Linked DNA regions of Streptacidiphilus albus JL83. The protein of the gene in region 2 interacts with the protein of the main gene of each other region in a pairwise test. Links are inferred from orthologs where the notes say so. Each region holds a gene or a part of one and is shown on either strand. Other genes may lie near its edges. The genes, in order: aceE and nth.

Region 1 (15,193 bases), 2.7 Mb from region 2 along the record:
CCGGGCCAGCCGGTCCACGCCGGGGGCCATGTGCGAGGTGTGGAAGGCGCCGGCCACGGACAGGCTGATCAGCCGGGCCTTGGCCGGGGGGTCGGCCTTGAAGGCCGCCAACTGCTCCAGCGTGCCGGCGGCGACGATCTGGCCGCCGCCGTTGTTGTTGGCAGCGGTCAGTCCGTACTCGGCGAGCTTGGCCGTCACCTCGTCCGGGTCGCCGCCGAGAACGGCGCACATCCCGGTCGCGGTGGTGGCCGCGGCGCCGGCCATGGCCAGCCCGCGCTGGCGCACGAAGGCCATCGCCGACTCGGCGGACAGCACCCCGGAGAGCACCGCGGTGGTGATCTCACCGACGCTGTGTCCGGCGACCGCGCCGACCCGCCCCAGCTGCGCGGCGCCGGGAAGCAGCGCGTGCGCGGCGGCCAGTCCGGCCGCGACCAGCAGCGGCTGGGCGACGGCGGTGTCCTTGATGGTCTCCGCGTCCGCCTCGGTGCCGTAGTGCACCAGGTCGAGCCCGGCCACGGCGGACCACCAGTGCAGGCGGTCGGCCACGCCCTCGACCTCCAACCAGGGGGCGAGGAATCCGGGCGTCTGAGCGCCTTGTCCGGGAGCAACGATTACGAGCACAGAACCAACCTTCTCTCGACGGGGCCACCGGGCGCGGGTGGGGACGGCCACGAAGAACCGCAGCCGCAGTTGTGGATTCCCTACAGGAGCATATTTGTGCAGCTCACCCTGCTTGGAGTCGCCCCAGCGCCAGGGCGATGCGCAGGGTGAAGGCCGAACGCACGTCGGAGGGAGCGTAGCCGGTGACATCGGTCACACGTCGCAGCCGGTAGCGGACGGTGTTCGGGTGCACGAACAGCATCCGGGCCGCGCCCTCCAACGAGGACGCCTGCTCCAGGTAGACGGAGAGGGTGTCGAGCAGCGCCGATCCGGCCTCGTCCAGCGGGGTGTAGATCTCCTCGACCAGTTGGCGCCGCGCCGCCGGGTCGCCGGCCAGCGCCCGTTCCGGCAGCAGGTCGTCGGCGAGCACCGGGCGCGGGGCGTCCGGCCAGGCCGCGCAGGCCTTCAGCCCGGCGGCGGCGGCCTGGGCCGAGCGGGTCGCGGACAGCAGGTCGCCGACGATCGGGCCGATGACCACCGGACCCGCCGCGAACTGGCCGATCAGCGCCCGCGCGGCCGGGACCGGGTCGAAGACCCGCTCCGGCTTGCGCCCGCCGTCGCCGACCACGACCACCAGACGCGAGCCCAGCACCCCGGTCAGCACGTGCAGCTTGGCGTGCCGGGAGGCCCGGCGGATGGCCTCGACCACCAGCTCGCTGTCCCCGGCCGGGGCGCTGCCCATCACCACCATGACCCGGTCCGGCGAGCCCCAGCCCAGCGCGGCGGCCCGGGACAGCACGCCCTCGTCCGCGTCGCCGGAGAGCAGCGAGTTGACGACCAGGGCCTCCAGCCGGGCGTCCCAGGCGCCGCGCGCCTCCGCCGCCTGGGCGTAGACCTGGGCGGTGGCGAAGGCGATCTCCCGGGCGTAGACCAGGACCGCCTCGCGCAGCCCGTCCTCGCCGCCGGGGGAGGCGACCTCGTCGATGGCCTCCTCGACCACCTCGATGGTGGTCCGGATCATCTCCACGGTCTGACGCAGCGTCACCGCCCGGGTCAGCTCGCGCGGCGCGGTGCCGAAGACGTCCGTGCTGATCGCCTGGGGGGCCTCCGGGTGGCGGAACCACTCGGTGAAGGCGGCGATGCCGGCCTGGGCGACCAGGCCGATCCAGGAGCGGTGCTCCGGCGGCATGTTGCGGTACCAGGAGAGGTTCTCGTCCATCCGCGCGATGGCGGCGGTGGAGAGCTTCCCGGCGGCGCGCTCCAGCCGCTTCAGGGTGGCGGCGTGCCGTTCCGCCCGTTCGGCGGCGGTCCGGCGCTCTATGGCCGTCCCGCGCGGGGAGCCCCGGTGCGGGGGAGCGGCGGTGGCCTCCTCGGCGGTGGTCTCCTCGGCGGCGGTGTCCTCGGCGGTGGGCCGGTCGGCGGCAGCCTTGGGGACCGTCTTCGCCCGGGACTTCGCGGAGGTCTTCGAGGCGGGCCTCGACGTGGCCTTCGGGTCGGTGGCCGGATCGGTCGTCGGCGTTGACTTCTTCGCAGGGGCGGCAGGCACGGGTCCAAGCCTGCCCTACGCGGGGCGGTCCGAGCGCCGAGCAGCACGGATGCGCCGCGTGGCAACGGTCACAGCGGGGCTGTGCGGGTGGCGGACGTGCCGTCGGGCCGTGCACCCGGCCGGGACGATAGCGTCGGGGCATGCCTGAACGGACCCCGGAAGAGCCGCCCGCGCCCGCGTTGACGGTGCACCGCGCCGAGGAGCGCCACACCTCCGCCCCGGAGCCCGGCGTGCTGACCCGGCACGCGTTCTCCTTCTCCGGGCACTACGACCCGGCCAACACCCACTTCGGGGCGCTGCTGGCCTGCAACGAGGAGCTGCTGGCGCCCGGAGCCGGCTTCGCTCCGCACCGGCACCGCGACACCGAGATCCTGACCTGGGTGGTCGAGGGCGCGCTGGCGCACCGGGACGACCGGGGGCATGCCGCGATCGTCCGACCCGGTCGGCTGCAGTACCTCAGCGCCGGCAGCGGGGTCAGCCACAGCGAGAGGAATGTCGCCGGTGCGACGGAGCCGGTGCGGTTCGTGCAGTTCTGGCTCCAGCCGGAGGTCTTCGGCGCCGAGCCCGCCTATGCGCTGGGCGCCGTCGACGAGGACGCCTCGCTGCTGGTGTCCGGCGCCCGGCTGCGGCGCGGCGACGCGGCGCTGCACCTGCTCCGGGCCGGGCCCGGCCGTCCGCTGCCCGCGCTGCCGGAAGCGCCCTACCGCTACCTGCACGTGGTCCGCGGCGGCTTCGGCTTCCGGACGCAGCCCGGGCCGCGCGGGGTCGGCCGGGAGCTGGGCCCCGGCGACAGCCTCAGGATCAGCGGCGCGGCCGCTCCGGCCGGTCCGGTGGCCGGTCCGGACGGCGTCGAGGTGCTGCTCTGGGCGATGCACTCGGGTCTGCGCCACGGCTGAGCGGCGGCCCGCCCGGAGCAGCCGTCCCCGGTGCCGGGCTCAGTGCCGCAGCTCCCGCAGCACGGCGTCGCTGAAGGCAGGCCAGAGCTCGGCGGCCCAGGGGCCGAAGTCGCGGTCGGTCAGCGCGACGCAGGCCGCGCCGGCCTCCGGGTCCACCCACAGGAAGGTGCCGCTCTGGCCGAAGTGGCCGAAGGCGGTCGGGGAGTTGTCCAGGCCCATCCAGTGCGGAGCCTTGTGGTCGCGCAGGTCGAAGCCCAGGCCCCAGTCGTTGGGGCGCTGGTGGCCGAAGCCGGGCAGCACGCCGCTCAGCCCGGGGAAGGCGACGGCGGTCGCCTCGGCCAGGGTGGCCGGGTCGAGCACCCTCGGCGCCTGCAGCTCGGCGGCGAAGCGGGCCAGGTCGGCGGCGGTGGACCGGCCGCCCGCGCCGGCCGGGCTCTTGGCGGCCGGGTCGAGCACGGTGGCGTCCATCCCGAGCGGGGCGAACACCGCCTCGGCGGCGTACTGGGGGAACGGGATGCCGGTGGCCTTCTCCACGGTCTCGGCGAGGACGTCGAAGCCGGCGTTGGAGTAGAGCCTGCGGGTGCCGGGGGCGGCCATCGGGCGGTTCTCGTCGAAGGCGAGACCGGAGGTGTGGGCCAGCAGGTGGCGCACGGTCGAGCCCTCGGGGCCGGCCGGGTCGTCCAGCTCCAGCGCGCCCTCCTCCACCGCGACCAGCACCGCGTAGGCGGTGAGCGGCTTGGTCACCGAGGCGAGGGGGAAGGGGTGCTGCTGCGGTCCGTGGCTCCCGGCGAGGGTGCCGTCGCGCCGGACCACGGCGACCGCAGCGGTCGGCACCGGCCATGTATCGATCATCCGCAGGCTGTCCATGGCCCCCAACCTACCGAACGCCCCCGGCCGGACTTCCGGCAGCGCTTGCCTTGAGTGCACTCCAACTCTGTAGGTTCGATGTCAGACGAACGAACGACGGAAGGAAGCGGCGATGTCACTCGCGGTCGCACTGCCCGTGGAACCGGTGGGGAGCCAGGACGACACCCCTCGCTACACCATCGGCCAGGTCGTCGGCCGCACCGGACTCAGCGCGCACACCCTGCGCTGGTACGAGCGGATCGGCTTGCTGGAGCACCCGGCCCGCTCGCACTCCGGCCAGCGGCGCTTCAGCGACCGCGACCTGGCCTGGCTGGAATTCCTGGGCAAGCTCCGGCTCACCGCGATGCCGGTGGCGGACATGGTCCGCTACGCCGAGCTGCGCCGCGAGGGGGAGTGCACCGCCGCCGCCCGGCGCGAGCTGCTGGTGCGGCACCGCGAGGAGGTCCGGCAGCGGATCGCCGACCTCCAGGCCACCCTTCTGATCATCGACTGCAAGATCGACGCATACGCGGAGAGGCAGTAACAGCTATGAGCAGCAACGTCATTCCGACCACCACCCTCGGCACCGACGGCCCGGTGGTGGGCGTCCAGGGCCTCGGCTGCATGGGCATGAGCGAGTTCTACGGTGAGACCGACACCACCGAGGCGCTGGCGACGCTGGAGCGCGCGCTGGAGCTCGGGGTCACCCTGTTCGACACCGCCGACATCTACGGCAGCGGTCACAACGAGGAGCTGATCGGCCCCTTCGTCCGGGCCAACCGGGACAAGGTGGTGCTCGCCACCAAGTTCGCCATCGAGCGCCGCGCCGACGACCCGACCTACCGGGCGGTCCGGAACGACCCGGCCTACATCCGGCAGGCCGTCGACGCCAGCCTGCGCCGCCTCGGCGTGGACGTGATCGACCTGTACTACATGCACCGCCGCGACCCGCAGGTGCCGCTGGCGGAGTCGGTCGGCGCCATGGCCGAGCTGGTCACGGCCGGCAAGGTCCGTCACCTCGGGCTCTCCGAGGTGACCGGCGCGGAGCTGCGCGAGGCGCACGCGGTTCACCCGATCAGCGCACTCCAGTCCGAGTGGTCGCTGTTCTCCCGCGACGTCGAGCTGAGCGCGGTCCCGGCCGCGGTCGAGCTCGGCACCGCCGTCGTGCCCTACTCGCCGCTCGGCCGGGGCTTCCTCACCGGCTCCTTCGCCAACGCGTCGGAGCTGGGCCAGGGCGACTTCCGGAACAGCCAGCCGCGCTTCACCGGGGACAACGCCGCCCGCAACGCCGCGCTGCTGGTCCCCGTCCAGAAGATCGCCGCCGCCCACGGCGCGACCCCGGCCCAGGTCGCCCTGGCCTGGGTGCAGCAGCGGGCCGAGGTGCACGGGCTGACGGCGGTGGTCCCGATCCCGGGCACCCGCAGGCGCACCCGGCTGGAGGAGAACACCGGCGCCACGGCGCTGCGGCTGAGCGCCGAGGAGCTGGCCCTGCTGGAGCCGATCGCCGCGCAGGTCGCCGGCGACCGCTACCCGGACATGAGCAGCACGTCCGCCGCGCGGGAGTAGCGGCCCGGGGTGCGCGGGGCCCGGGCTAGAGGCCGCTGAGGCAGCTGTCGCCGGTGGTGCGGCAGGTGACGTCGGGGTAGCGGCCGAGGCCGATGTCGGCGAAGTTGCGCAGGCTGGCGGTGCCCGGGTCCAGGTAGTCGGCGTGGCCGTAGGAGCCGGTCGAGGAGATCACCCGGGAGCCGAAGTCCGAGCTGGTCGGGTCGGCGCCGTGGCCGAGGCCGGCCACCTCCAGGTACGGGACGTCGCCGATCCAGTCCCCGGGGTTGCGGGCGGTCGCCCACAGCCGGACGCCGTCGCCCAGCGCGGCGGCGTCCGGCACGTCCATGCCGGGGCTGCCGAAGACCACCATGTCGCTGACCCCCTGCGGGGCGGCGATGTCCGGGGCGGCGATCCCGCACACCACCGAGCCGTAGGAGTGGCAGAACAGCGAGGGGGCGGCGTCCGGGTGGGCGGTGACCGCCAGCCCGGACATCAGGCTCTCCAGGCGCGGCGCGGCGGCCTGCGCCAGCCGCGCGGTGGCGGCGTCCGCGCCGAGGCCGACCGGGGTGACGTAGCCGGACCACGCTATGACCGCCGTGCTGGTGCCGGGCGAGACCGCGTCCTCCTCGGAGCGCAGCTGCATGGCCATGCCGGCCGTGCCCTTCAGCGGGGCGGCGGTGGTGCCGTAGAAGTGCTCCAGGTCCATGTCGGAGCCGGGGACCAGGACCGAGACCCGCTCGGCGGTGGAGAGGTCACCGAAGACCTCGGCGACCAGTCCGCGTCCGCGCGGGTCGAAGGCCAGCACCTGGTGGCCGGGGGTGAGCAGCCGCTGCAGCATGGCGATCCGGCTCTGCGCCGCGATCCGGTCGGCGGAGTCGGTCGACGAATCCGCGACCTTGGCCTGCTGGTGGGCCAGTTCCTGCTGCATCGCCTGCTCGTTGGCCTGGTAGCGCAGGGCTGGCGGGGCGCCGTCGAAGTTCCCCACCACCAGCGGGTACTTGCGCACCAGCCGCTGCTGCTCGGCGGCGGAGAGCCCGGCGAAGAAGCGGGCGACGTCGGTCGCGCTCGCGGTGGCGGGGTTCGGCATGGTCAGGCCCAGCGAGTGGTCGTGGGTCCAGGCGGTGCTGCCCGCAGGCGGCGTCGTGATGGCGATCTGCTCGTCGGAGACGGCGGCGCCGGCTGCGGCGGCTCCGGTTCCGGCGAGGATGGTGACGGAGACCATGGCCGCAATCAAGGTGCGCCTGAACCGCATACGCGTGACTCCTCGGGGGGTACGGCGACCGTCGCACGGGCCGGGCCCGGGGGTCTCGCTTCGAGATGATTCTGAGATGTTCTGCGCAAGCGTAAGCGCACCGCAGGCCTGCGTACGACGTACGGGCGATTCGCATAATGCGACAAGCCTCACAAAGGCGGGTGGAACGACCCTTGATTCCCGGCGAATTCATGGAATTCGGATGGCTGCCGGACTGCGCCGGGTCGTCCGTCCGGCGGTGCGCGGCCCGGTGCGGACGGCGCGGAAGGCGCGCACGGCGCGCGTTCCGGCGCGGGAGGCGCCGCGCCGAGCCATGACCGCGCCGCGGAGCGCCCGCGCCCGGAACGACCGAGCCGGGGCTGCCGTCGTGGGAACGACGACTGCCCCGGCTCCGGACCGACCGCTCCGCGGTCAGACCTCGATGTCCTCGGCCTGCTTGCCGTGGACCTGGTCCCACGCCTCCGACACGTACCGCTCGCGCTCGATCAGGGTGAGCTCGGGGAAGTAGTCCTTGAGCCGCTCCACCACGGTCTGCTCCGGCTCGTGGCACTCGTGCAGCAGGAACGCGGCCTTGTGGATGATCTGGCTGTCCATCTGTGGTGATACCTCCCGAAACCCCGCCGACCCGGTGCCGACGGAATCCGGCCACAGCATAGGCGCACCGGGTGTGCGTCAGGTTCGGGAGGGTGCCGCGCGAGGGCCTCCCGTCCTCAGCCGCGCCGCCAGGTCACCGCGAAGTTCCCACCGCCGGCCAGCGCGGAGGTGGTGGCGAGGACGGCGGGGCCCGCGGTCATGGTGATCCGCTCGGTGGCGAGCGCCGCCAGCGGACGGCCGTTCACCGAGGCGCCGGTGAACGAGGCGGTGCCGAAGTCGGTCAGCGGCAGCACCCCGGTGTTGCCGGAGGGGGCCTCGGCGATGACCTCGGCGGAGGCCCTGGTGGCGCCGGGGAGGTTGCGGCGGACGGTCTCGCTCCAGTGCCCGGTGGCGTCGCTGAGCACCAGGGTGAAGGCCCCGGCGGCGGTAGCGGTCACCGAGGCGCTGATCCGGTCGCCGGGGCGGACCGGGTGGGTGAAGGCCACCGGGTAGGCCGGGTACATCTCGTACCAGGCGTAGGACATCGGGGTGCCGCCGGAGCAGTCGGTCTCGGTGCCGGTCTGTTCGACGGAGTGGCTGCCGTCGCCGTCCAGGCCGATCCAGAAGCTGGCGTAGGAGGTGGTGCGGGTGCAGTGGGCGGCGGGCTGCACCCAGTGGGCGGCGACGCTGCTGTAGCGGCCCCCGCTGACGGCGTAGCCGGACCAGTTGGAGCTGGTCGCCTGGACTATTCGGCCGTTCCGCGCCGACTGGCGGCCGGCCGGCTCCTGGAGCGGCCCGGCGGCGGGTCCGGCCCCGGCCCCGGCCCCGGTCGGGACCGCTCCGGCTCCGGTGAGCAGCGGGAGCAGCAGGGCGAACAGGGCGGTGGCGCAACGCGTGGTCAGCATGGGGCTCCTTCACAACGGAAAATCCCCGCCCGGTGACCTTTCGTCACCGGGCGGGGACCGCCTAACTGTTACTCACGTACTCAGGCGTCGCCGCCGGCCGCACCCGGGTGCGCCGCCGTGACGTCCAGCAGCTGGTAGCGGTCGATGGCCGCCTTCAGTGCGGTGCGGTCGACCTTGCCCTGCTTGGCGAGCTCGGTCAGCACGCCCAGGACCACCGACTGCGCGTCGATGTGGAAGAAGCGACGGGCCGCGCCACGGGTGTCGGCGAAGCCGAAGCCGTCCGCGCCCAGCGACTGCCACTGACCCGGCACCCAGCGGGAGATCTGGTCCGGCACCGCGCGCATCCAGTCGGAGACCGCGACGAACGGGCCCTCCGAGCCGGTCAGCTTGGTGGTGACGTAGGGGACGCGCTGCTCCTCGTCCGGGTGGAGCAGGTTGAACTCCTCCACCGCGATGGCGTCGCGGCGCAGCTCGGTCCAGGAGGTGGCGGACCAGACGTCGGCCGCCACGTTCCACTCCTCGGCCAGGATGCGCTGCGCCTCCAGCGCCCACGGCACGCCCACGCCGGAGGCGAGGATCTGCGCCGGGATCTGGCCGGCGGTCGCCGGGGCGTACTTGTGCAGGCCCCTGAGGATGCCGTCGACGTCGACGTTCTCGGGCTCCGCGGGCATCCGCATCGGCTCGTTGTAGACCGTCATGTAGTAGAAGACGTCCTCGCCGTGCGGGTGCTCGGCACTGCTGCCGTACATCCGCCGGATGCCGTCCTGGACGATGTGGGCGATCTCGAACCCGAAGGCCGGGTCGTAGGCCACCACGGCCGGGTTGGTCGAGGCCAGCAGGTGGCTGTGGCCGTCGGCGTGCTGCAGGCCCTCACCGGTCAGGGTGGTCCGGCCGGCGGTGGCGCCGAGGACGAAGCCGCGGGCCAGCTGGTCGGCCATCTGCCAGAACTGGTCGCCGGTGCGCTGGAACCCGAACATCGAGTAGAAGACGTAGATCGGGATCATCGGCTCGCCGTGGGTCGCGTAGGACGACCCGGCGGCGATCAGCGAGGCGGTGCAGCCGGCCTCGGAGATGCCGTCGTGCAGCATCTGCCCGGTCGGCGACTCCTTGTAGGCGAGCAGCAGCTCGCGGTCGACCGACTCGTACTGCTGGCCCTGCGGGTTGTAGATCTTCGCCGAGGGGAACAGCGAGTCCATGCCGAAGGTGCGGTACTCGTCGGGCGCGATCGGCACGAAGCGCTTGCCGATCTCCTTGTCCCGCATCAGGTCCTTGAGCAGTCGGACGAACGCCATGGTGGTGGCGATCTCCTGGTTGCCCGAGCCCTTCTTGAGGGTCTTGTAGGCGTCGTCGCCGGGGAGTTCCAGCTTGCGCGGCCGCACCTTGCGGGTCGGCATGTAACCGCCGAGCTCGCTCCGGCGGTCGTGCATGTACTGGATCTCCTCCGAGTCGCGACCCGGGTGGTAGTAGGGCGGGTAGCCCTCGTCCAGCTGCTTGTCGGTGATCGGCAGGTGCAGCCGGTCACGGAAGCGCTTGAGGTCCTCGGTGGTGAGCTTCTTCATCTGGTGGGTCGCGTTGCGGCCCTCGAAGTTCGGGCCGAGGGTCCAGCCCTTGACCGTCTGCGCGAGGATCACGGTCGGCTGGCCGACGTGCTCGCGGGCGGCCTTGAACGCCGCGTAGACCTTGGCGTGGTCGTGGCCGCCGCGACCCAGGTGCTGGATCTGCTGGTCGGTCATGTCCTCGACCATCTTCCGCAGCCGCAGGTCGCCGCCGAAGAAGTTCTCCCGGATGTACGCGCCGGACTCGGTGGCGTACGTCTGGAACTGGCCGTCCGGGGTGGTGTTGAGCTTGTTCACCAGGACGCCGTCGCGGTCCTGGGCGAGCAGCGGGTCCCAGCTGCGGTCCCAGATCAGCTTGATGACGTTCCAGCCGGCGCCGCGGAACTGCGACTCCAGCTCCTGGATGATCTTGCCGTTGCCGCGCACCGGGCCGTCGAGGCGCTGCAGGTTGCAGTTGACCACGAAGGTCAGGTTGTCCAGGTGCTCGCGGGCGGCGAGGGAGAGCTGGCCCAGCGACTCGGGCTCGTCCATCTCGCCGTCGCCGAGGAAGGCGTAGACGTGCGAGGACGAGGTGTCCTTGATGCCGCGGTCCTGGAGGTAGCGGTTCATCCGCGCCTGGTAGATCGCGCCCAGCGGGCCGAGGCCCATGGAGACGGTCGGGAACTCCCAGAAGTCCGGCATCAGCCGGGGGTGCGGGTAGCTCGACAGGCCGTAGGGGGCCTTCGACTTCTCCTGCCGGAAGGCGTCGAGCTGCTGCTCCGACAGCCGGTCCAGCAGGAAGGCGCGGGCGTAGATGCCGGGGGAGGCGTGGCCCTGGAAGAAGATCTGGTCGCCGGACTCGCCGTCGGCGTCCTTGCCCCGGAAGAAGTAGTTGAAGCCGACGTCGTAGAGCGACGCGGAGGAGGCGAAGGTGGCGATGTGGCCGCCCACGCCGATGCCGGGGCGCTGCGCCCGGGACACCATCACGGCCGCGTTCCAGCGGGTCGCGTTGAGGACCTTGCGCTCGATCTCCTCGTTGCCGGGGAAGAACGGCTCGTTCTTGGTCGCGATGGTGTTGATGTAGTCCGTGCTGCGCATCTCCGGCACGGCGACACGCTTCTCGCGGGCGCGCTCGATGAGGCGGAGCATCAGGTAGCGGGCACGCTCACGGCCGCGCTCGTCGATGGCCGCGTCGAGCGATTCCAGCCACTCGCTGGTCTCCTCGGGATCGAAGTCCGGGACCTGGCTGGGCAGGCCGCCAATGATGATCGGGTTGCGATCGGATCCGGAAGCCACGCTGTTCCTTCACTGTCGGTCGTCACTATGAGGTGGTGTCGCGCCGCCTCCATCGTGGACCGCAGGTCGAGAAACGTCATCTCTACCCATGGGTAACCGGTTCGTGCCCGATGACATTTCGGTACATCGGTCTCCCTTTCGGGTGAAACCGGCTCCGTCCTGCGGCGCGGACCTCCGGGGTGTTCGGATCCGTGCGACGACGAGGTGACCCGACGCTCGCCACCACGTTGTGGCGATTGGGGGTGCGAAGCACCTTCCATCACGGGTGGAGCTGGGAGGGCCGAACAGGAACTCTACGCCCGCTGTGACCATGCTCTTGCTCCCTGTTCGGGGCCGGTCACCGACGGGTCGACGGCGGACGCGGAGGGTGACCGTCGGGGGTGTCCGGGCGGGGAGTCGGCAAATCCGCAGCGCCGATCGTCATAGTCGGTGATACTGGGGCAAACAGTAGTGATCTGCGTCACGTCGCGCGGCGTGTCGCGTTGTGGGACATCATCGAACGGGCGGGATCGGACGTCGGGTACTTGCGCTGAGCGTCCCGCCCGTGTGGACTACCGCCACAGCCCTGACTTCAGGAGACAGGGTCGGATATAGGAGGCAATTCCCGTGAGCGCGACCGCGGACCCCGCGGAGGACAGGTCCAACCCGGCAAACCGGTTGGGTTTCCAGCCCGGACAGGTGGTCCAGGAGCTCGGCTACGACGACGACGTCGACCAGGATCTGCGTGAGGCCGTGGAGGACCTCACCGGCACCGAGCTCGTCGACGAGGACTACGACGACGTCGCAGACGCCGTGCTGATGTGGTTCCGCGAGGACAGCGAGGACGGCGATCTCACCGACGCCCTCGTCGACGCCCAGGAGTACCTGGTGGAGGGCGGCCTCGTCTGGCTGCTCACCCCCAAGACCGGGCGTACCGGGCATGTGGAGGCCAGCGAGATCGCTGACGCGGCACAGACCGCGGGCCTCTCCCAGACCAGCACCGTGGCCGTCAGCAAGGACTGGTCGGCTGTTCGACTGGCTACCCCCAAGGCCGCCAAGGCAGGCAAGCGCTGACGGGCCGACTGGCTGACGGAGCTACCTCACCGTGACGGAACCGGCCCCCCGTGCACCCGCGAAGAGCGTGCACGGGGGGCCGTTCCGTGCTGCCCCGGCCCCGGAGGATGGGCAGAATGCCCCTATGGACGATCGCGGCGGGACCCTCCGACCGGACCCCCGACCGGACCTGCGGCGGGGTGCGGCCGGCTGGCCGGCCCAGGAACTGCGCGAGCGGGTCCTCGGCGGCTGGGACGCGCTGCTGACGCTCGCCGCGGCACGGGAGGCGGCCGGGCAGGGGATCGGGCCGCTGGCGGAGCTCGGCTCCTGGCCGGAGCGGCCGGTGCTGGCCCGGCTGCTGGCCCAGGCCCTCGACCTGCTCGGGGACGGAGCCGCCGACGGCTCCGGCGCGGGCCCCGCAGCGGGCTCCCAGCCGCACAGGCGGGACCACTCGGGCGACGACCCCCGACGGATCCTGGAGGCCCTCGCCGAGGCCAGGGACCGGGTCGCCACCGCCCTGGACCGGGCCGCCGCCCGGCCGGCCCTGGGCCTGGCCGAGCCCGACTCCGCGCTCGGGCCGCTGCCGCTGCTCACCCAGATCCACGCGATGGGCCACGAGCTCGCCCTCGCCGCGCTGCGGCTGCCCGGCGCTTCGGTGCCCGAGCCGGTCACCGACGCCGGCGTGGCCGCCCTGGTGGACGTGGTGGGGGCGCTGGCCCGCCGACAGGGGCTGCGCGTCGCCGCCGGGGTCTGGGGCGCAGGCACCCGGGGCTGGGTCTTCCGCGCCGACGCGGGCGGCTGGACCACCTCGGCGCTGCCGCCGGACGGCGCCCCGACGTCCCCGGGATCGAGGGCGCGGCGGCCACCGTGCTGGCCGTCCCGGCCGGGCGCGCCGCGGTGCCCGCCCTGATCGCCCGCGGCGAGCTCAGGCTGCACCGGATCGGCGGGCTGATGGCGCTCGCCCCCCTGGTGGAGCAGGTGCCGGGACTGCCCGGCGGCGCGCTGCTGCGCCGGGCCGTCGGCGTGGTCGGACTGCTCGGACGGCTGCCCGGGATGCGCTGAGCGGGCACCGGAGCCGGGCGCCCGATCACGGGGTGGCAGGATGGGGCCGGGCACGACGACCGGTCAGGGCTGCCCGCACGCACGACGCGCGCGGGGCCCACGAGCACTTGAGGGGTTTTCACATGGCTATCGAGCTCGGCACCGAGGCTCCGGACTTCGAGCTGAAGAATCAGCACGGCGAGCTGGTCAAGCTCTCCGACTTCCGCGGCGAGAAGAACGTCGTCGTGGTCTTCTACCCGTTCGCCTTCACCGGCGTCTGCACCGGCGAGCTGTGCAGCCTGGAGAAGGAGCTGCCGCACTTCCAGAACGACGACGTGCAGATCCTCGCGGTCTCCAACGACTCGCCGTTCACCCTGCGGGTCTTCGCCGAGCGCGAGGGCCTGGAGTACCCGCTGCTGTCGGACTTCTGGCCGCACGGTGCGGCCTCCCGCGCCTACGGCGTCTTCGACGAGGAGAAGGGCTGCGCGGTGCGCGGGACCTTCGTCGTCGACAAGGAGGGCATCGTCCGCTGGAGCGTCGTCAACGGCCTGCCGGACGCCCGTGACCAGAAGGAATACCTGGCCGCGCTCGCCGCGCTCTGACGGCGCGGGCGGACACGCCCGGCACCCGTTGGTGCGGTGCGGCTGCGTAGTCGGGGAACCCGACACTACGATCGAGCCGTTGGCTGGACAGTAACCGAACCGCACTGACGGGGGCACGGCGATGTGCTCCCCCTGCAACTGGAGGACTCGTGGGTGTCAGCCTCAGCAAGGGTGGCAATGTCTCGCTCACCAAAGAGGCGCCGGGCCTGACGGCCGTTCTCGTGGGTCTGGGCTGGGAAGCCCGTACGACCACGGGCGCCGACTTCGACCTCGACGCCAGCGCGATCCTCACCTCCGAGGCCGGCAAGGTCGTCTCGGACAAGGACTTCGTCTTCTACAACAACCTCAAGTCCGCCGACGGCTCGGTCGAGCACACCGGCGACAACCTCACCGGTGAGGGCGAGGGCGACGACGAGGTCATCAAGGTCAACCTGGCGGGCGTGCCGGCCGGCGTGGCGAAGATCGTGTTTCCGGTCTCGATCTACGAGGCGGAGTCCCGGCTGCAGAGCTTCGGCCAGGTCCGCAACGCGTACATCCGGATCGTCAACCAGGCCACCGGCCAGGAGATCGCGCGCTACGACCTCACCGAGGACGCCTCGACCGAGACCGCGATGGTCTTCGGCGAGCTCTACCGGAACGGCGCCGAGTGGAAGTTCCGCGCCATCGGCCAGGGCTACGCCTCCGGCCTGCGCGGGATCGCCCAGGACTTCGGCGTCAACGTCTGACCCCGGCCTCCCGGCCGCACAGCGGTGCCTTCCGCGAGGGCCGGCCCGGATCGGGTCGGCCCTCGCGGCGTCGTGGCGGGCACCGGAGGCCGGGACGGGGGCGTTGCGGTCCCCGGGCGGACGGAGGAGCTTAGACTTCGCGCAGAGCCTGGTCCGGGTCGGTGGCCGGGCTGTTCCAGGAAGGGGAGAACGGATGGGTGTCACGCTCGCCAAGGGCGGCAACGTCTCACTGTCCAAGGCCGCACCCAATCTGACGGCCGTGCAGATCGGTCTCGGCTGGCAGGCGCGGGCGACCACGGGGGCCGACTTCGACCTGGACGCCAGCGCCCTGCTCTGCTCGGCCGGCCGGGTGCTCGGCGACGAGTACTTCGTCTTCTACAACAACCTCAAGAGCCCCGAGGGTTCGGTCGAGCACATGGGCGACGACCTGGTCGGCGGCACCGGGGCCGATGACGACGAGGTGGTGAAGGTCAATCTGACGATGGTCCCGCCACAGGTGGACAAGATCGTCTTCCCGGTCTCGATCTACGACGCGGAGTCCCGGCTGCAGAGCTTCGGCCAGGTCCGCAACGCCTACATCCGGGTGCTGAACCAGGCGGACGGCCAGGAGCTGGCGCGCTACGACCTCACCGAGGACGCCTCCAGCGAGACCGCGATGATCTTCGGCGAGCTGTACCGCTACAACAACGAGTGGAAGTTCCGCGCCGTGGGGCAGGGGTACGCGTCGGGGCTCAGGGGCATCGCCCTAGACTTCGGGGTTAACGTTCAGTAAGAGAACGTGCGGCAGGGTACGGGGGTC
Region 2 (14,736 bases):
CTCCGCCAGCGCTGACCCGGGCGGCATCGGGCAGCGTGCTGCCGATCAGAGCTTCGGGAACGAGCCGGGCGAGAGCGCGGTGAACCAGAGCAGGCCGACCGTGGCGAGACCCATCAGCGGGACGAGTATCTCCGTCTCCAGCTTGTTGCCGCTGCTCTTGATCACCACGATCTCGTAGCGGTTCTTCAGCGGCCACAGCCAGGGCGCGCCCATTTTGGTGATGGAGTCACCGAGCAGATGGGCCACGCAGCCGAGGCCGACCGCGTAGGGCAGCCAGCCCGGCGCGGAGGGGATGAACTTGTCGATCACGCCGGTGCCGAGTGCGGCCATCGCCACGATCGTCCCCCAGGCCGAGAAGCCGTGGCCGGGCGGGCAGAGGTTGAGCGCCCGTACGGCCAGCGCCATCAGGAAGAACGTCATGCCCAGGGTGAACGGCCGCCCCAGGTAGCTCACGCCTGCCCAGGTGCCGAAGGACATCAGGGCGACGAAGAGGAGCGAGTGGGTGGCGTGCCGGTGGCCGCCGGAGATCCAGGCGACGAAGCGGCAGAGCGTCTTGGAGACCGGCCCCAGGAAGTTGGCGATCGTCCCGTCGTGGTGGTCCAGGTCGGGGAGCAGCGCCGCGCCCGCGGTCAGCACCGTGCCCATCAGTATCTCCGCCGGGGAGAGATGGCGGTGCATCAGATCCTCCGGCAGGAAGGGCGCCGTGGCCGCGAACAGCAACGCCCCGCTCACGGCGTGCGAGTGACCCATCATGATGTCTCGTCCTCCCCCTGATACCCGACCTCACGCCGGCCCTGCGCCGACCGCCCTGACCCCGACGACACCTTGATCGGTTCGGGTGGGCGACCCAGACGCTACCAGTTGCCGCCGACAGCACCGACGTCCCAGCTCAACCGTGATCTGACCGGCGGTCGGATCAGAGCGCACAACCCTCGGTGTTCACCTGGGCGGTGGCGGTACTGCCCTGGTTGGCGTCCGCCTCCACCTCCTCCGCCGTCAGCGCGTAGCCGGTCTGCGCGTCGTCCAGCGACTTGGCGAAGACCACCCCGTACACCTCGCCGCCGGGAGTGAGCAGCGGTCCGCCGGAGTTGCCCTGTCGAACAGTCGAACGGATCGAGTAGACCTCGCGGGTGACCGTGCCCCGGTGGTAGATGTCCGGGCCCTGGGCGTTCAGCTGCTGCCGGACGCGCGCGGCCTGGACGTTGAAGGGGCCGTTCTCCGGGAAGCCGGCGACGATCGCGCCGGCGCTGTCCTGGGCGCCGCCGGCGAATTCGAGGACGGGGGCGTTGAGCCCCGGCACGTCCAGCACCGCGATGTCCCGCTGCCAGTCGTAGAGGACGACCGTGGCGTCGTAGGTCCGGCCGCCGAGCTGGACGGTGGGATCGCTCACCCCGCCCACGACGTGGGCGTTGGTCATCACCCGGTGCGGCGCGTAGACGAAGCCGCTGCCCTCGATCACCTTGCCGCAGCTGGGCGCGGTGCCGACGACCTTGACGATGCTCTTCCGCGCCTGCACCACGGCCGCGCTGTTCACCAGCGCCGGGTCGGGCGGCGGGACGTCGGCGATCGGCTCGTTCTGGAAGGGGTTGAAGACCTGGGGGAAGCCGTTCCGGGCGAGGGCCGAGGTGAAGTTGGAGAACCAGGACGGCGCGTCGGCCGGCAGCGTCCGCTGCACGGCGCTGAGCACTGCCGAGGTCCGGACCTCGCGGGCGACCGTCGGCAGCGAGGTCCCGGCCAGCGCCGAGCCGATCAGCCAGGCCACCAGCAGCATCGCGACCACGTTGACCAGCGCGCCGCCGACGGCGTCGAGCAGCCGGACCCGGCTGCGGTCGATGGGTCCGCGCAGCTTCCAGCCCCAGTGGGTGGTGAACGCCTGGCCGAGCGAGGCGAAGACGATCACGACGACGACCGCGACCACCGAGGAGGTGGTCCCGCCCGGCAGGTGCTGCAGCAGGTACGGCAGCAGTTGGACGGCGATCACCCCGCCGCCGAGGAACCCGACGACCGAGAGCACGCCGACGACGAAGCCCTGCCGGTAGCCGGAGACGGCGAACCCGCAGGCAGCGAGGATCAGCAGGATGTCGAGGACGTTCACGGCAGCTTCCTGGGCAGGGCGGGGCGCTCCCCCGGCCGAAGGAGCAACGGCCAACCATCCCATGCGCGGTCGGCGCTCCGGAGCCCGAGTGGCAGAGCTTGTCTTCTTCTCACGTTCGGACGGGGCGGAATGGTTCCTGCAAGCCGCTGACCTCCCTTCCTGCGCCGCGGCTGCGGGCTACTGCTGCCGACCCGAGAATTCGATCTCCCGACTGGTGTCCCAGGGCCGTTCCAGGCCGCTGAAGTGCAGGATCCGGTCGATCACACCGGCGGTGAACCCCCACACCAGCATCCCCTCGACCTCGAACGCGGGGCCCCGGAAGCCGCTGGGATGCCGCAGCCGGGCCCGCCGCCCGGGATCCGTCAGCTGGGACACCGGCACCCGGTAGACCGCCGCGACCTCGGCCGGATCGACCGGCCCGACCGGGGACGGCTCACGCCACCAGCCGAGGACCGGAGTGACCACGAAGTCGCTGACCGGGATGTAGAGGTCCGGCAGCACCCCGAAGACCTGCACACCGGCCGGATCCAGGCCGGTCTCCTCCCTGGCCTCGCGCAGCGCGGCGTTGACCCGGCCCGGTCCGTCCGGGTCGCCGTCCTCGGGGTCGAGCGCACCGCCGGGGAAGGAGGGCTGCCCGGCATGGGAGCGGAGCGAGCGGGCGCGCTCGATCAGCAGCAGGTCGGGGCCGTCGGGGCCCTCGCCGAAGAGGACCAGCACGGCGGAGCGCCGACCGCCCTCGGCCGGCGGCAGGAAACGGCTCAGCTGCCGCGGCTCGACCCGCTCGGCGGCGTCACGGACCGGGGCCAGCCAGTCGGGCAGTCCGTCCCGGGCGATCTGGACCATGTCCGTCATCGGCCGCTGCCTTCGTCGGTACCGGTCGCTCCGGCGTCCCCGGTCGCTCCGGCGTCCCCGGCTCCGGCCGGGGAGGCCGGCAGCCCGGGATAGTCGGCCGGCGGCTTCAGCCGCTGGCCGGGCCGGCCGCCCTTCTCGTACTTCAGCAGCTTCTCCGCCTTGACCGGGTCGGTCTCGCCCTCGCCGTAGGAGGGGCAGAGCGCCGCGATCGGGCAGGCGCCGCAGGCGGGACGCCGGGAGTGGCAGATCCGGCGGCCGTGGAAGACGACGCGGTGCGAGAGCATCGTCCACTCGCTCTTCGGGAACATCGCCCCGACCTCGTGCTCGACCTTCACCGGATCGTCGGACTCGGTCCAGCCGAAGCGCCGCGCGAGCCGCCCGAAGTGGGTGTCGACGGTGATTCCGGGAACGCCGAAGACGTTGCCCAACACCACGTTGGCGGTCTTCCGGCCGACACCGGGCAGGGTGACCAGGTCCGCCAACCGGCTCGGCACCTCGCCGCCGAAGTCGTCCCGCAGCGCGGCCGACAGCCCCAGCAGCGACTTCGCCTTGGCCCGGAAGAACCCGGTCGGCCGGATGACCTCCTCCAGCTCCTCCGGATTGGCCGCCGCCAGCGCCGACGCGGTCGGGAACTTGGCGAACAGCGCCGGCGTCGTCTGGTTCACTCGCAGGTCGGTCGTCTGCGCCGACAGCACCGTGGCCACCAGCAGCTCGAACGGATTCTCGAAGTCGAGCTCGGGATGGGCATACGGATAGACGTCCGCCAGCGCCCGATTGATCTTCCGCGCCTGCCGTACCAACCCCGCACGGGTGTCCGGCACCTTGGCCTTCCTGAACCCCGGCCCACCAGCAGCCGCCACCACGCCACTCTTCGCCATGCCCGCCAGCCTACGACCCCCCACCGACACCCAACGGAAGAAGCGGACACGCTCACCCTCCCTCCCGATCCCGAGCCGCCGCGAAGCACTCCGCCGCCTCGATCCGCAGCAGAATTTCCTACCACCGGTACTACTGTTTCAGGGATGAGTGCACACGCGCAGTCGCCGATACCGGAACGGGCCACCAAGCGCTCCGTCTCCTTGGCCACCTCGCTCGTGGACGAGGTCGAGGAGCGTACCGGGAAGACCGGCTTCTCCGCCGTCATCGCCGAAGCGCTGGAGCAGTGGCTCGCCATGGCCAAGCTGCGCGAGGTGGTGGCCGCCGACCGCGAGGAATTCGGCGCCGTCTCCGACGATGCCCTGCGCCGGGCGGAGGAGGAATGGTCAGCAAGCGCCTGAAGACCCGCGTCCAGCACGGCGGAACCCTCGTACTGGATGCCCAGGGGTTGTCCCTGCACGTCGAAGGCGACGAGGGTATGCGGGCCAGGATCGAGGTCGCCGAGCGGAACGGCAGCCGCGTCGTCCACTCCGCAGTCACTCCGTTGGAAGTCAGGCGAACCGGCAAGGCAGCCGAGCGTCTCGCCTACCTGCTGTCCCGCTTCGACAAGAAGCCGGTCACCGACGACGTGGTGACCACAGCCCGGAAGCTGCTGGACGCCGCCGGGCTGGACGGTCACGAATGCCTGGTCGATGCCCTGGTCGTGGCGACGGCCGCGCTGGCGACGCCACCCGTCCTCCTCGTCACGTCCGACAGGTCCCACGTACCGGCCCTGTGCAAGGCCGTCGAGACACTCCCTGGCTCACCTGCGGTCAAGCCGATCCTGGTCTAGCGGCCCACCGTCAGCTCGCGGTTGCCGGTAGCGGGCGGTCGAGCAGGAAGGCGGTCAGCAGGGCGGTGTAGAGGGCAGGCCGGCCTGCGGAGATGTCGTGGCCCGCGCCGTCGACCAGGACCAGTTCGGAGTCCGGCAGCGTGCTGCGGTACTCCGCCGTCACCTCCGGCTTCATGAAGTCGCAGGAGCCGCGCAGGATCAGCGCGGGGACGTGGACCGCGCGCAGCGCGGGGCGCGGGTCGGGCAGCCGGTCGAAGTCACTGCTGGTGACCTGGTTGGTGTAGAAGCCCTGCGGGTTGTCGTGCGCCGGCACCGGCGCGGCGCCCGCGCAGGTGGTGCTGTCCTTGCCGGTCAGGGCCAGTTCGTGCAGCCAGTGGTCGGCCTCGTCGTCGCCGAACAGCGCGTGCGCCGCATTCGGGTTGACGCCCAGCAGCAGCGAGGCGGCGATCAGCCTCGGCTCGGAGAGGAGTTGGTCGTAGCGGGCACGCTCCGGCGCGGTGAGCCTGGTCCACGGGTCTCCCGCGCGGGTGCCGGGGTACTGGTGGCCCCACAGGGCGCCGGGCGAGACGAACACCACCTTGGCCACGTGGGCGCTGTGCGCGAGCAGGTACTGCGCCGCCAGCGAACCGCCCCAGGAGTCGCCGACGAGGATGACCTTGTCCGCGCCGATCTCGCGGCGGATCGCGTCGAGATCGGCCACGTCCCGGGCGACCGTGTAGCCGGTGACGTCCTTCAGCCGAGTGGACCGGCCGGCCCCGAGCTGGTCGTAGGAGTACACGTCGAAGCCCGCTGCCGCGAGTCGGCTGCCGCCCGCCGGCATCCCCTCGGCCGGGGTGCCGGGGCCGCCGTGCAGGAAGATCACCGGTGTCGGGCGGACCGTGCCTGACCCGTGCAGCGACACATAGGCGATCCGCGAGCCGGTGGGCAGGTCCCAGAAGCGCACGTTGGCGGGGACCGGCCCGGGGCCGGGGTGCGGCATGGGCTGGAAGACGGTGGCGAGGGCGAGGGCCACCACACCGGCGGTCGTGGCTCCGGAGTACAGCAGCGCGGCCGGCCGCCCCTTGCCGAGCAGCGCGAACGCGCCCCGGGCCAGCAGGTAGCCGACCCCGGCCGCGGCGACGAGGCCGGCGACCGCGAGCAGCGGGACGTTCGCGCTGACGGTCGCCAGGGCGACGAATCCGGCCGCGCCGGAGAGCGGGGCCAGCACCAGGGTGCCGGCCAGCAGGACGATGCCGAGGACGCGGCGGAGCAGGGTGGAAGTCATGGTTTCGACGCTATGAGCGCGTCGGCCGGGTTCCGTCGGACCGGAGGACGGTCGGTGGTGACCCCGGCCCCGCCGCGCGGCGGGGCCGGGCCTCCCCCCAGCGGCCGGGCCCGGTCCACCGGGCCGGTCCGCGAAGCCCGGCCCGGGAGTTCAGGCCACGCCGGGGCGGACGAGACCGGTCTCGTAGGCGGTGATGGTCGCCTGGATCCGGTCGCGCACCCCGAGTTTGGCGAGCACCGCGGCGACATGGTCCTTCACCGTGGCCGGGCCGATGCCCAGGACCGAGGCGATCTCCGCATTGCTGAGGCCGCGGGCGACCAGCCGCAGCACCTGGGTCTCACGCGGCGTCAACCGGTCGAGGCCGGTGGCTGGTTGCAGGCCGGGTCCCTGCGCGAAGCGGCCGATCAGCCGTCGGGTGACCACCGGGTCCAGCAGGGCGTCGCCGCCCGCGACCACCCGGACCGCGTCGATCACCCGCTCCGGCGCGGAGTCCTTCAGCAGGAAGCCGACGGCTCCGGCGCGCAGCGCGGCGAACACGTATTCGTCGAGGTCGAAGGTGGTGAGCACGACCACGCGGAGCGAGGGCAGGGCGGCCGTGATCCGGGCGGCGGCCGCCAGTCCGTCGGTCCCGGGCATCCGGACGTCCATCAGCACCACGTCCGGGCGCAGCGCCAGCGCGAGCGCGACGGCGGCATCGCCGTCCGCGGCCTGCCCCACGACGGACAGGTCGGGCTCGGCTTCGAGGATCGCCGCTATTCCGGCGCGGACGACGGTCTGGTCGTCGGCGACCACCACTGTGATCACGAGGGGCACACCTCCGGCAGCCACACCAGCGCCGCGCCGTCGTCGGCCGTGGCGAGCGTACCGCCGACGGCGTCGGCCATGGCGAGCAACCGCCGTCGTACCGCCGGGTCGGCGGGCCGCGGACCGGACAGCTCGACTCCCCCGTCGTGGTGCAGCACGGTGAGCGTCGCACCGTCGGCGAGCAGCATCGCGGCGGCCCGGTAGGCGGTGACCTCCAGCGCGGGCGGCAGCGGGCGGCATGTGGGGGCCGCATAGCTGAAGGTGGCGTCGTACCGGGTGGCGAGGGTCAGGGCGCCGCCGATGGTCGGGGGCGGGTCGTGCGGGTCCTCCGGGTCGTGCGGAGCATCCGGGCTGTGCGGATCCTCCGGCCGGTGCGGATCCTCTGGCCGGTGCAGTTCGCCGAGCTGTTCGCGAAGCGCGGCGAGGGCCGCACGGGCCTGGGCCAGCACGGTCTCCAGCCGACCGGCGTCGGCCGCGTCGACCATCGCCCGCAGGTGCCCGCCGGTGGTGCCGCGCAGACCGTCCGCGATCCGCCGTCGCTCCTCGCGCACGGCTGCGCCGGTGTCCCGGTCGAGCTCCGCCCTGGCCCGCGTGAGGGCGGTCCGGCGGCGCTCCCGTCCCCGCGCCGCGCGCCGACCGAACGACCAGGACGTGTACGCGGGCACCGCCAGCGCCGCGGCCAGCACCGCCCAGGCGCCCATCCGGCTGCCATTGATCATCGGCCCCTCGGCGAGCACCAGTCCGCCGACGACCGCGACCGCGAGCGGCGCGAGCCGGCCGCCCCGGCGGGGCGGGTACGCACCGACGGCGTGGAGCAGCGTCAGTTCGACCCACCAGTACACCAGGAACACATCGCTGACCGGCGGCACGGCCGGGACCGCCGAATCGCAGGCCAGCCACAGCAGCAGGGCGGTCAGCACCGCCGCCAGGCTGCGGGCGGGCGCCCGCGTCCGCCAGCCCAGCGGCACGGCGTGCAGCGCCGACAGCAGGACCACGGACACCAGCGGCAGCGGACCGGCAAGGGAGTCGGGCAGGCCGGTGGAGAGCAGGTCCGCGCCGAGGGACAGCGCGATCGCCAGTGCGACCAGCGCCCAGTCCAGGGCGCCCGGACCGCGCCAGTGCGGCCACCGGCGACTCACGGCCGGTGCGGCCAGCGGCAGTTCGGCCCTCACCCGCCAGCCGGTCCCGGCCGGGCCCGCCGACAGCGTCCCGCCGACGGCGGCGACGGTGCCGCGCAGCCCGGCCAGCCCGATGCCGCTGCCGAGACCGCTGCTGAAGCCGCTGCCGAGCCCGGCTTCGAGCCCGGCGGTCGCAGCGCTGCCGCCGTCGTCCTCGACGGTGACGGTCAATCGGCTGCCGCCGCCGAGCCTGACCCGTACCGCCGCACCCCGGGCGTGCCGGGCGGCGTTGGTCAGTGCCTCGCCGACGACGCGGTGGGCCACCTCGGCGGCCTCCGGCGGCACGGCCTCCACCGTGCGCCGGTAGTCGGCGCCGGACCCGGCCGCGAGGGCGTCGATGTCCGCGAGCGTCGCCCGGGGCCCGTCGGGTTCCGGCCCGGCGAGCCGGTCGAGTTCGGCCGCCGCCTGTCTGCCGGTGACGGCGGCGTGAGCCAGCGCCTCGGCCGCCCGCGCGGGCTCCCGCAGCCGCAGGGCGGCGGCGGCCGAGACCACGATTCCGGTCAGCCGCCGGGCGGCGGCATCGTGCAGCTCCGCCGCCATCCGCTCGCGTTCGCGGGCGACGGCGAACCGGGGCGCGGCCGTGCAGCCGACCCGGAAGGCGGCCAGGGCGTCCCGGAACGCCCTGCGGCGGCGCCGGGATCGGCCCAGGGCCCAGAGGACCGCGGCGGCACCCAGCGCCACCAGCGCCGCTCCGAGGACCTCCCGCGGCGGGCGCCCCTGGATACCTGCCGCAGCCGCTCCGGCCAGTGCGACGGCCGCGCATCCGACGGCGGCGTACCCGGCCGTGCGGTGCAGGGCGACCGCACCCAGCGCGATCGCGGCCGCAGCCCAGGGGGCGACCGCACCCGCGCCGAGCGGGGCGGCGGCCAGGACGACGGCCAGGACGGCGAGCGGGGCGTACCGGCGCAGGGCGAGTGCGCCGCAGGAGACCGCGACCGCCGACACCGCCGGCCCACCGTGCAGCCCCAGGGCGACCTGTCCCGCGACGAGCAGGGCGGGCAGGGCCGGATCGAACCTCCGGCCTGCGGCGGCCACGGAGTGGGCCGCCCTCATCGGCGCCGGCTCCGGTCGCGTCCCCCCATGGCCGCAAGTCTGCGCCCGACTCGGGCCGCTGTCGCCCTCGTTCGGCGAAATCCGGACCTCGCGCCTTCCCGGGCGGGACCGGGGTCCGCCCCGGACAATGGGCGTGAACCGTGACATGCGTGAACCGTCAGACCTGAAGGAGAGACCGCGATGGCGACCGCCCTCCACCTCGCCCAGAACCCCGACGCCGACGCGCTGCTCAGCCGCAGCCCGCTGGCCGCGATGATCGGCATGCTGCTGGACCAGCAGGTACCGATGGAGTGGGCGTTCACCGGTCCGTACACCCTGCTCGAACGCCTGGGCGGGAAGGACCTGGACGCCCACGCGATCGCCACCCAGGACCCCGACGCCTTCGCCGCGCTCTGCTCGCAGAAACCGGCGGTCCACCGCTACCCGGGATCGATGGCGAAGCGGATCCAGCAGCTGTGCGCGTTCCTGGACGAGCACTACGACGGGGACGTCACCAAGGTGTGGAGCGGCGTCGGCAGCGGCACGGAGCTGTTCGACCGGCTGGTCGAGCTGCCCGGCTTCGGCAAGCAGAAGGCGCAGATCTTCCTGGCGCTGCTCGGCAAGCAGTTGGGCGTCCAGCCGCAGGGCTGGCGCGAGGCGGCGGGCCCCTACGGCGAGAAGGACAGCTTCCGCTCGGTCGCCGACATCACCGGCCCCGAGTCGCTGGACAAGGTCCGCGCCTTCAAGCAGGCGGCGAAGGCCGCCGCGAAGGCGGCAAAGGCCTGACCGCCCGCCGCACCCCGTACCCGTACCCGGGCGAAGACGCCGAACCCGCGGAATGCGCTTAGGCTGGGACCGCTTCCGACTTGTCCCCGTTCATGTGGATTCATCAAGGAAGGCGGCAGTTCCGTGCCCAACACCCTCACGGCCGACACGGTCGGCCCGGTGGACGTCGCAGTGATCGCGTTCGACAACAGCAGATTCAACGGCGACGTCGCTCCCGCCCTGCGTGAGCTGCAGGACAGCGGCACGGTCCGGATCCTCGACCTGACCTTCCTGCGCAAGGACGGCGACGGTTCCGTCGACGTGGTGGAGCTGTCCGACTCGGACGTCGCCCTCGCCTTCGAGCGGGTCACCGGCGACGAGTTCGACCTGCTCAGCGACGAGGACCTGGCGTCGGTCGGCGCCGGTATGGAGCCGGGCTCCTCCGCGATGGTGGTGGTCTGGGAGAACACCTGGGCGGCCCGGCTGGGTGCGGCGCTGCGCGGCTCGCACGGACGGGTCGTCCTGCTGGAGCGCATTCCCCGGGACGCCGTGCTGCAGGCGATCACCTCACTGGACAAGGACTGAGGGAGCAGGGGAAGACGATGATCCGTCGACGGATGGGACGGCCGGGCCTGCTCGGCACGATGGCACGCACCACGGTGATCGCCGGCACCGCCACCGCGGTCTCCGGCAGGATGCAGCGGAACGCCGCCGAGCGCAGCGCCGAGCAGCAGCAGAGCGCCGAGTTCAGCCAGCAGCAACTGGTGGACCAGGCAGCCGCGCAGGCGGCGGCCCAGGTCGCCGCCCAGCAGGCGCCGGCGGCTCCCGCCGCAGCCGCCCCGGCGGTCGACCGGGTCTCCCAGCTCGCCACCCTGGCCGACCTCAGGAACCAGGGCGTGCTGACGGAGGCGGAGTTCACCGCCGAGAAGGCCCGGATCCTGGCCGGCTGACCCGGCGGCCCCACCCCTCGGGTACGGCAGGCTGGAGGGCATGGCGATCGAAGGGTTCGGCCCGGACGAGTTCCAGTTGGTGCTGCTGCGTCGGATGGCGGACTTCCGGCCGGAGTTGGTGGAGCAGGCGGTACGCCGGCTCGGCTCCGACCGCGCCCGGATGCGCGAGGCCAACCGGCGCTGGCAGGCGATGATCCGGTCACCCCGCTCCGCGCACGGGGCGCGCCGGTACGAGTCGGTGCTGGGCCCCGCCGAGGCGCGGGTCCGGCGCCGCGCCGGGGACCTGAGCTGCACCGCGCTGCTGTGGCCGCTGTCGCTCTGGCCCGAGCTGAGGTTCGAGCTGCTGCTCGGGCCCGGCGGCTCGGTCTGGAACGAGTGGCTGGTGCGCGCTCCGGACACCACCGCGCCGCTGCTGCGCACCGCGGCGGACCTGCGGCCCTGGAGCTGTGTGGTGGACGACGTCGGCGCGGCCTTCCCCGGCGCCCGGCCGTTGGAGGGCAGCGCGCCCTCCCGCTGGGGCGTCGCCTTCGAGGCCCCGGAGACGGAGGCCCTGGAGACGGAGGCCCTGGGCGCTGAGGGCCGAACCCGCTCCTGGGTGGCCACGTTCGCCTGGGGACTGCTCCAGGAGGTGCGCCCGGCCGACGGCCCCCGTTGACCGGAGGCGGCCGCGACCGGCGCCCCGCAGCCGGTCCGACAGATCGGACCTTCATACCCCCAGGGGTACCATGGCCGGACCAGTCGAAGCAGCCGCAGGAGGCCCTGGATGAAGGTCGACGACGAGGCGGTCAATGCCGTCCTCAACCGGTTGCGGCGGGCGCAGGGCCAGTTGGCCGGGGTGATCGCGATGATCGAGGCCGGCCGCGACTGCAAGGACGTGGTCACCCAGCTCGCCGCGGTCTCCCGGGCGCTGGACCGTGCCGGGTTCAAGATCGTGGCCAGTGGGATGCGGCAGTGCCTGGCGGGCGCCGAGGACGGCACCCCGCCGATGACCGAGGCCGAGCTGGAGAAGCTGTTCCTCACCCTGGCCTGAGCCGCACCCGGCGCCGCCCGCCCGCCCCTCCTCAGTTGCGGGTCAGGGTCCTGGTGGCGGCGGCAGCTATGGCGATGCCCAGGGTCCAGCCGAGGACCGTGAGCACCACCGTGACCACCGCCGCCACGCCGTGGTACTGCCAGACGTCGGACTCGCCGAAGTGGATCACCGGGACCAGATGGTCCGCCGCGTACAGAACCGGGTTGAACACCGAGGTGTCCTCCCGGCTCACGTCCACCGGCCGGACCTGGCTGAAGTAGGCGCTGCTGGCGACCAGCAGGGCGACCGCCCAGCCGATGGCCCGGAGCGGCCGGTAGCCGTAGCCGACCAGCAGGTCCAGGGCGGCGCCGGGCACCCGCCGCCAGCGCGGCAGCAGCACCGCGCGCAGCGCCCGCTGGCGCGCCAGCATCACCGTCCTGGCCTCGCCGTCGTTGCCGATCGAGCGGTAGTAGGACGCCAACTGCTCGTAGGGCTGGGCCCGGAAGGCGCCGAGCCGGCCCGGGTCGGCGGTCCTGGCCTGGCGGCGGAGCAGCGGGATCCGCTCCTTGGCGTCCCGGTACTCGATGAACGGGCCGTAGGTGAAGCCGTCCAGGCGGAGCTGTTCCGGCCAGCAGTCGATCCGGTCGTGGATGCCGCCGGCCGCGCTCGCCGCCTGGAGCATCAGCACGGCCTTGGGGCTGTCCAGACCCCGGATGTCGAGGTGGCCGCTGACGGTGGCCGCCGTCAGCCGGATCTCGCCCTCGGTGTGGAAGCCCGCGGTCAGCAGCAGGCTGCCCTCGACCACCATCCGGTCGGCCTCCAGCGCCGGTCGGCCGGCGGTCGCGGTGAGCTGCGCGCCGGAGCAGTCGAGGCCGCCCCGGAGCCTGGCGCTGATCAGCTGGACCGTCCCCCGGGCGCTGAAGGGGCGGTCGACGTCCTCGCCGTGCTCGCTCCGCGCCGGGTCGGCCACATGGAGGCGGAGGGCCGTCTCGCTGGCGACGGACAGCCAGGGCGCGTAGAGCGCGTCGGCGCCGTCGCCGTCCAACTGCGCGCCGGTCAGCAGCAGCGAACTGCCGATCTGCGCGCCGGGCAGCCGGAGTTCGCCACGGGTGCGGAGGCGCTGGGCGAGCAGGCTCCGGCCGACCCGCATACCGCCGGCGTTGAGGCAGACCCCGCCGGGTCCGGCGCTTCTCAGCTGGGCGTCGACGAAGGCCACCTGGCCGGCTATCTCGGCATGGATCAGGTCGAAGGAGCCGTTGGTGACGCAGCGGTTGACCAGCAGCCCGCCGTCGATCCGGATGCCGTCCGCGTGGACGGCGACCCCGTCCGCGCCGCCGACCACGGTGTCGCGCAGATCGAAGGTGCCGTGCACCCGGGCGCCGTAGGCGCTGAGCGTCACTAGCCGGGAGCCGCTCAGGTCGATCGACTCGGCCACCGCGCCGTCGAGCACGATCGCCCCCTCGAAGCAGCAGTCGCGCAGGAACAGCAGCGAGGAGACGGTGCCGTGGTCGAAGCGCAGTTCACCGGTGATCCGAGCCCCGGCGAGCCGCAGTGCGGCGACCGCTCCGGGCACGGCCGGGCAGGCGCCGAGCAGCAGCGCGGCCAACACCTCGCCGCGCACGCTGCGCCCGGCGGGCCAGGCGTCCGCCCCGGCCGGGTCGTCCAGCTCCGGGTCGCCCGTCCGCAGGTCGACCAACTGCCCCAGAGGGAAGGCTTTCCAGACCCTTCGCTCGGTTTCGGTGAGTCTGCCGAGACGGCTGGGGACGGCGGGACTCGGGAGAACTGTCGTACGACTCATGAACGTTATGGTGCCTCAGCTGCCCCTCGGCCGGGCGGCCGATCAGCGGGATTGCCTGCGCCGGTCAGCCGGGCCGACGTCCGGTGTCGGCGCACCAGCGCTCACCGACCGCCTTCAGCCGGGCCTCGGCCCTGACCGGTCGCGGGTCGTTGCGCCAGCGTTCGACCGCCTTCGCCTGTCGCTCGCGGGCCTGCTGCACCGGCGCGAGATCGGCCTGCGCCTGCTTCAGCTGGGCCTCCGTCTCGGCGATGTCGGCCTCCCGCTTCTGCTGAAAGGTTTCCTCATCGACCAGCGCACCCTGTGCCCGTGCCACCAGGGTGCGCACCGCGTCGTCCGAGTACCGGTCACGGTCCAGGGTCAGCCGCCGCCGCCTGCCGTCCTGCCCGGTGACCAGCAGCACATGCTGATGACGGGCCAGATCGTGGCCGATCCGGGCCCGGTGCAGCGGGACTGCCCTACCGCGTACCAGCACGGCGTGTTGATGCAGGGTCAGTCCACCCAGACTGTGCAGCAGTTCGCCGTGGCCCACGGCGTCCAGCTGCTTCCGCTGCCGGTGCAGCGCCCTGATCCGCCGGTTCCGCTCGGCCTCCACCCGACGCAACTCCCGGTCCGCGGAGTGGAGCTCACGGCGCCGCTGCCGCTCCAGCGCCCGCACCGCGCTCCGGGCCTCGGCCAACTCCCGCCGCCGGGAGGAGAAGGCGCCGCCGAAGGAGCACGCCCAGCCACCCGGATACCTGACCAGCCGCCGACCGGTGCCGACCGCGCCCGCAAGGAGCAGCAGCCCGCAGACCACGGTGACCGTCACGGCGTCCATCCACTGACCTCCGTCCTCCGTCGGCCATGATGCACCGTCGGACGCTCCCGTCCCAGGGTCGCGGCCGTGCCGCCACCAAACCGCCACCCCGACCGCCACCCCGACCCGCCCCGACCCACGCCGACCCACGCCGACCCGCGCCGACCCGCTCCGGGACGAAGGTCCCGGGCGGCCTGCCCTGGACCCCCCGCCGGTCTGCCGGGACGATGGCGCCATGGAACCCGGACCCACGTTCGCCGACGTCCTCGCCGCCGAGGCGCTGCTGGCCGACCGGCTGCCCGCCACCCCGATGTGGTCCTATCCGGCGCTCGACGCGGTGGCCGGGGCGACGGTGTTCGTCAAGCACGAGAACACCCAGCCGGTCGGGGCGTTCAAGGTGCGCGGCGGCCTCACCCTGCTGGCCGGCCTCACCCCGGAGCAGCGGGCGCGCGGGCTGGTCACCTACTCCACCGGCAACCACGCCCAGT

Evidence for each region.
Region 1: the proteins of nth (region 2) and aceE interact in binary tests that used the Escherichia coli proteins (3 or more experiments, as listed by UniProt). The link is inferred for Streptacidiphilus albus JL83 from one-to-one orthologs.

Annotation. Positions count from the first base shown.
Region 1 is NZ_JQML01000001.1:2,559,529-2,574,721, reverse strand. Bases 8,044-11,392 are described here. They hold aceE (pyruvate dehydrogenase (acetyl-transferring), homodimeric type), read right to left. Parts: upstream 10,995-11,392; coding sequence 8,244-10,994; downstream 8,044-8,243. Other genes in these bases: BS75_RS11115 (G1 family glutamic endopeptidase), read right to left, coding at 8,044-8,163. Also shown: BS75_RS11155 (ACP S-malonyltransferase), read right to left, coding at 1-621; BS75_RS11150 (PucR family transcriptional regulator), read right to left, coding at 725-1,921; BS75_RS11145 (pirin family protein), read left to right, coding at 2,287-3,042; BS75_RS11140 (serine hydrolase domain-containing protein), read right to left, coding at 3,082-3,909; BS75_RS11135 (MerR family transcriptional regulator), read left to right, coding at 4,022-4,432; BS75_RS11130 (aldo/keto reductase), read left to right, coding at 4,438-5,454; BS75_RS11125 (alpha/beta hydrolase), read right to left, coding at 5,480-6,685; BS75_RS11120 (hypothetical protein), read right to left, coding at 7,097-7,279; more of BS75_RS11115, read right to left, coding at 7,396-8,043; BS75_RS11105 (DUF3052 domain-containing protein), read left to right, coding at 11,601-12,047; BS75_RS11100 (hypothetical protein), read left to right, coding at 12,172-12,936; BS75_RS11095 (hypothetical protein), read left to right, coding at 12,924-13,088; BS75_RS11090 (peroxiredoxin), read left to right, coding at 13,211-13,669; BS75_RS11085 (TerD family protein), read left to right, coding at 13,819-14,394; BS75_RS11080 (TerD family protein), read left to right, coding at 14,588-15,166. UniProt on the Escherichia coli protein: Component of the pyruvate dehydrogenase (PDH) complex, that catalyzes the overall conversion of pyruvate to acetyl-CoA and CO(2).
Region 2 is NZ_JQML01000001.1:5,219,719-5,234,454, reverse strand. The notes cover bases 1,885-4,776. They hold nth (endonuclease III), read right to left. Parts: upstream 3,826-4,776; coding sequence 2,944-3,825; downstream 1,885-2,943. Other genes in these bases: BS75_RS22810 (alpha/beta hydrolase), read right to left, coding at 4,666-4,776; BS75_RS22815 (hypothetical protein), read left to right, coding at 4,206-4,655; BS75_RS22820 (hypothetical protein), read left to right, coding at 3,970-4,224; BS75_RS22830 (NUDIX hydrolase), read right to left, coding at 2,273-2,947; BS75_RS22835 (MarP family serine protease), read right to left, coding at 1,885-2,095. Also shown: BS75_RS22845 (hypothetical protein), read left to right, coding at 1-15; BS75_RS22840 (metal-dependent hydrolase), read right to left, coding at 46-753; more of BS75_RS22835, read right to left, coding at 917-1,884; more of BS75_RS22810, read right to left, coding at 4,777-5,919; BS75_RS22805 (response regulator), read right to left, coding at 6,070-6,723; BS75_RS22800 (ATP-binding protein), read right to left, coding at 6,720-8,954; BS75_RS22795 (HhH-GPD-type base excision DNA repair protein), read left to right, coding at 9,135-9,719; BS75_RS22790 (DUF6325 family protein), read left to right, coding at 9,843-10,283; BS75_RS22785 (SHOCT domain-containing protein), read left to right, coding at 10,301-10,648; BS75_RS22780 (hypothetical protein), read left to right, coding at 10,689-11,303; BS75_RS22775 (metal-sensitive transcriptional regulator), read left to right, coding at 11,412-11,678; BS75_RS22770 (hypothetical protein), read right to left, coding at 11,710-13,353; BS75_RS22765 (hypothetical protein), read right to left, coding at 13,520-14,269; BS75_RS22760 (threonine ammonia-lyase), read left to right, coding at 14,484-14,736. UniProt on the Escherichia coli protein: DNA repair enzyme that has both DNA N-glycosylase activity and AP-lyase activity. The DNA N-glycosylase activity releases various damaged pyrimidines from DNA by cleaving the N-glycosidic bond, leaving an AP (apurinic/apyrimidinic) site.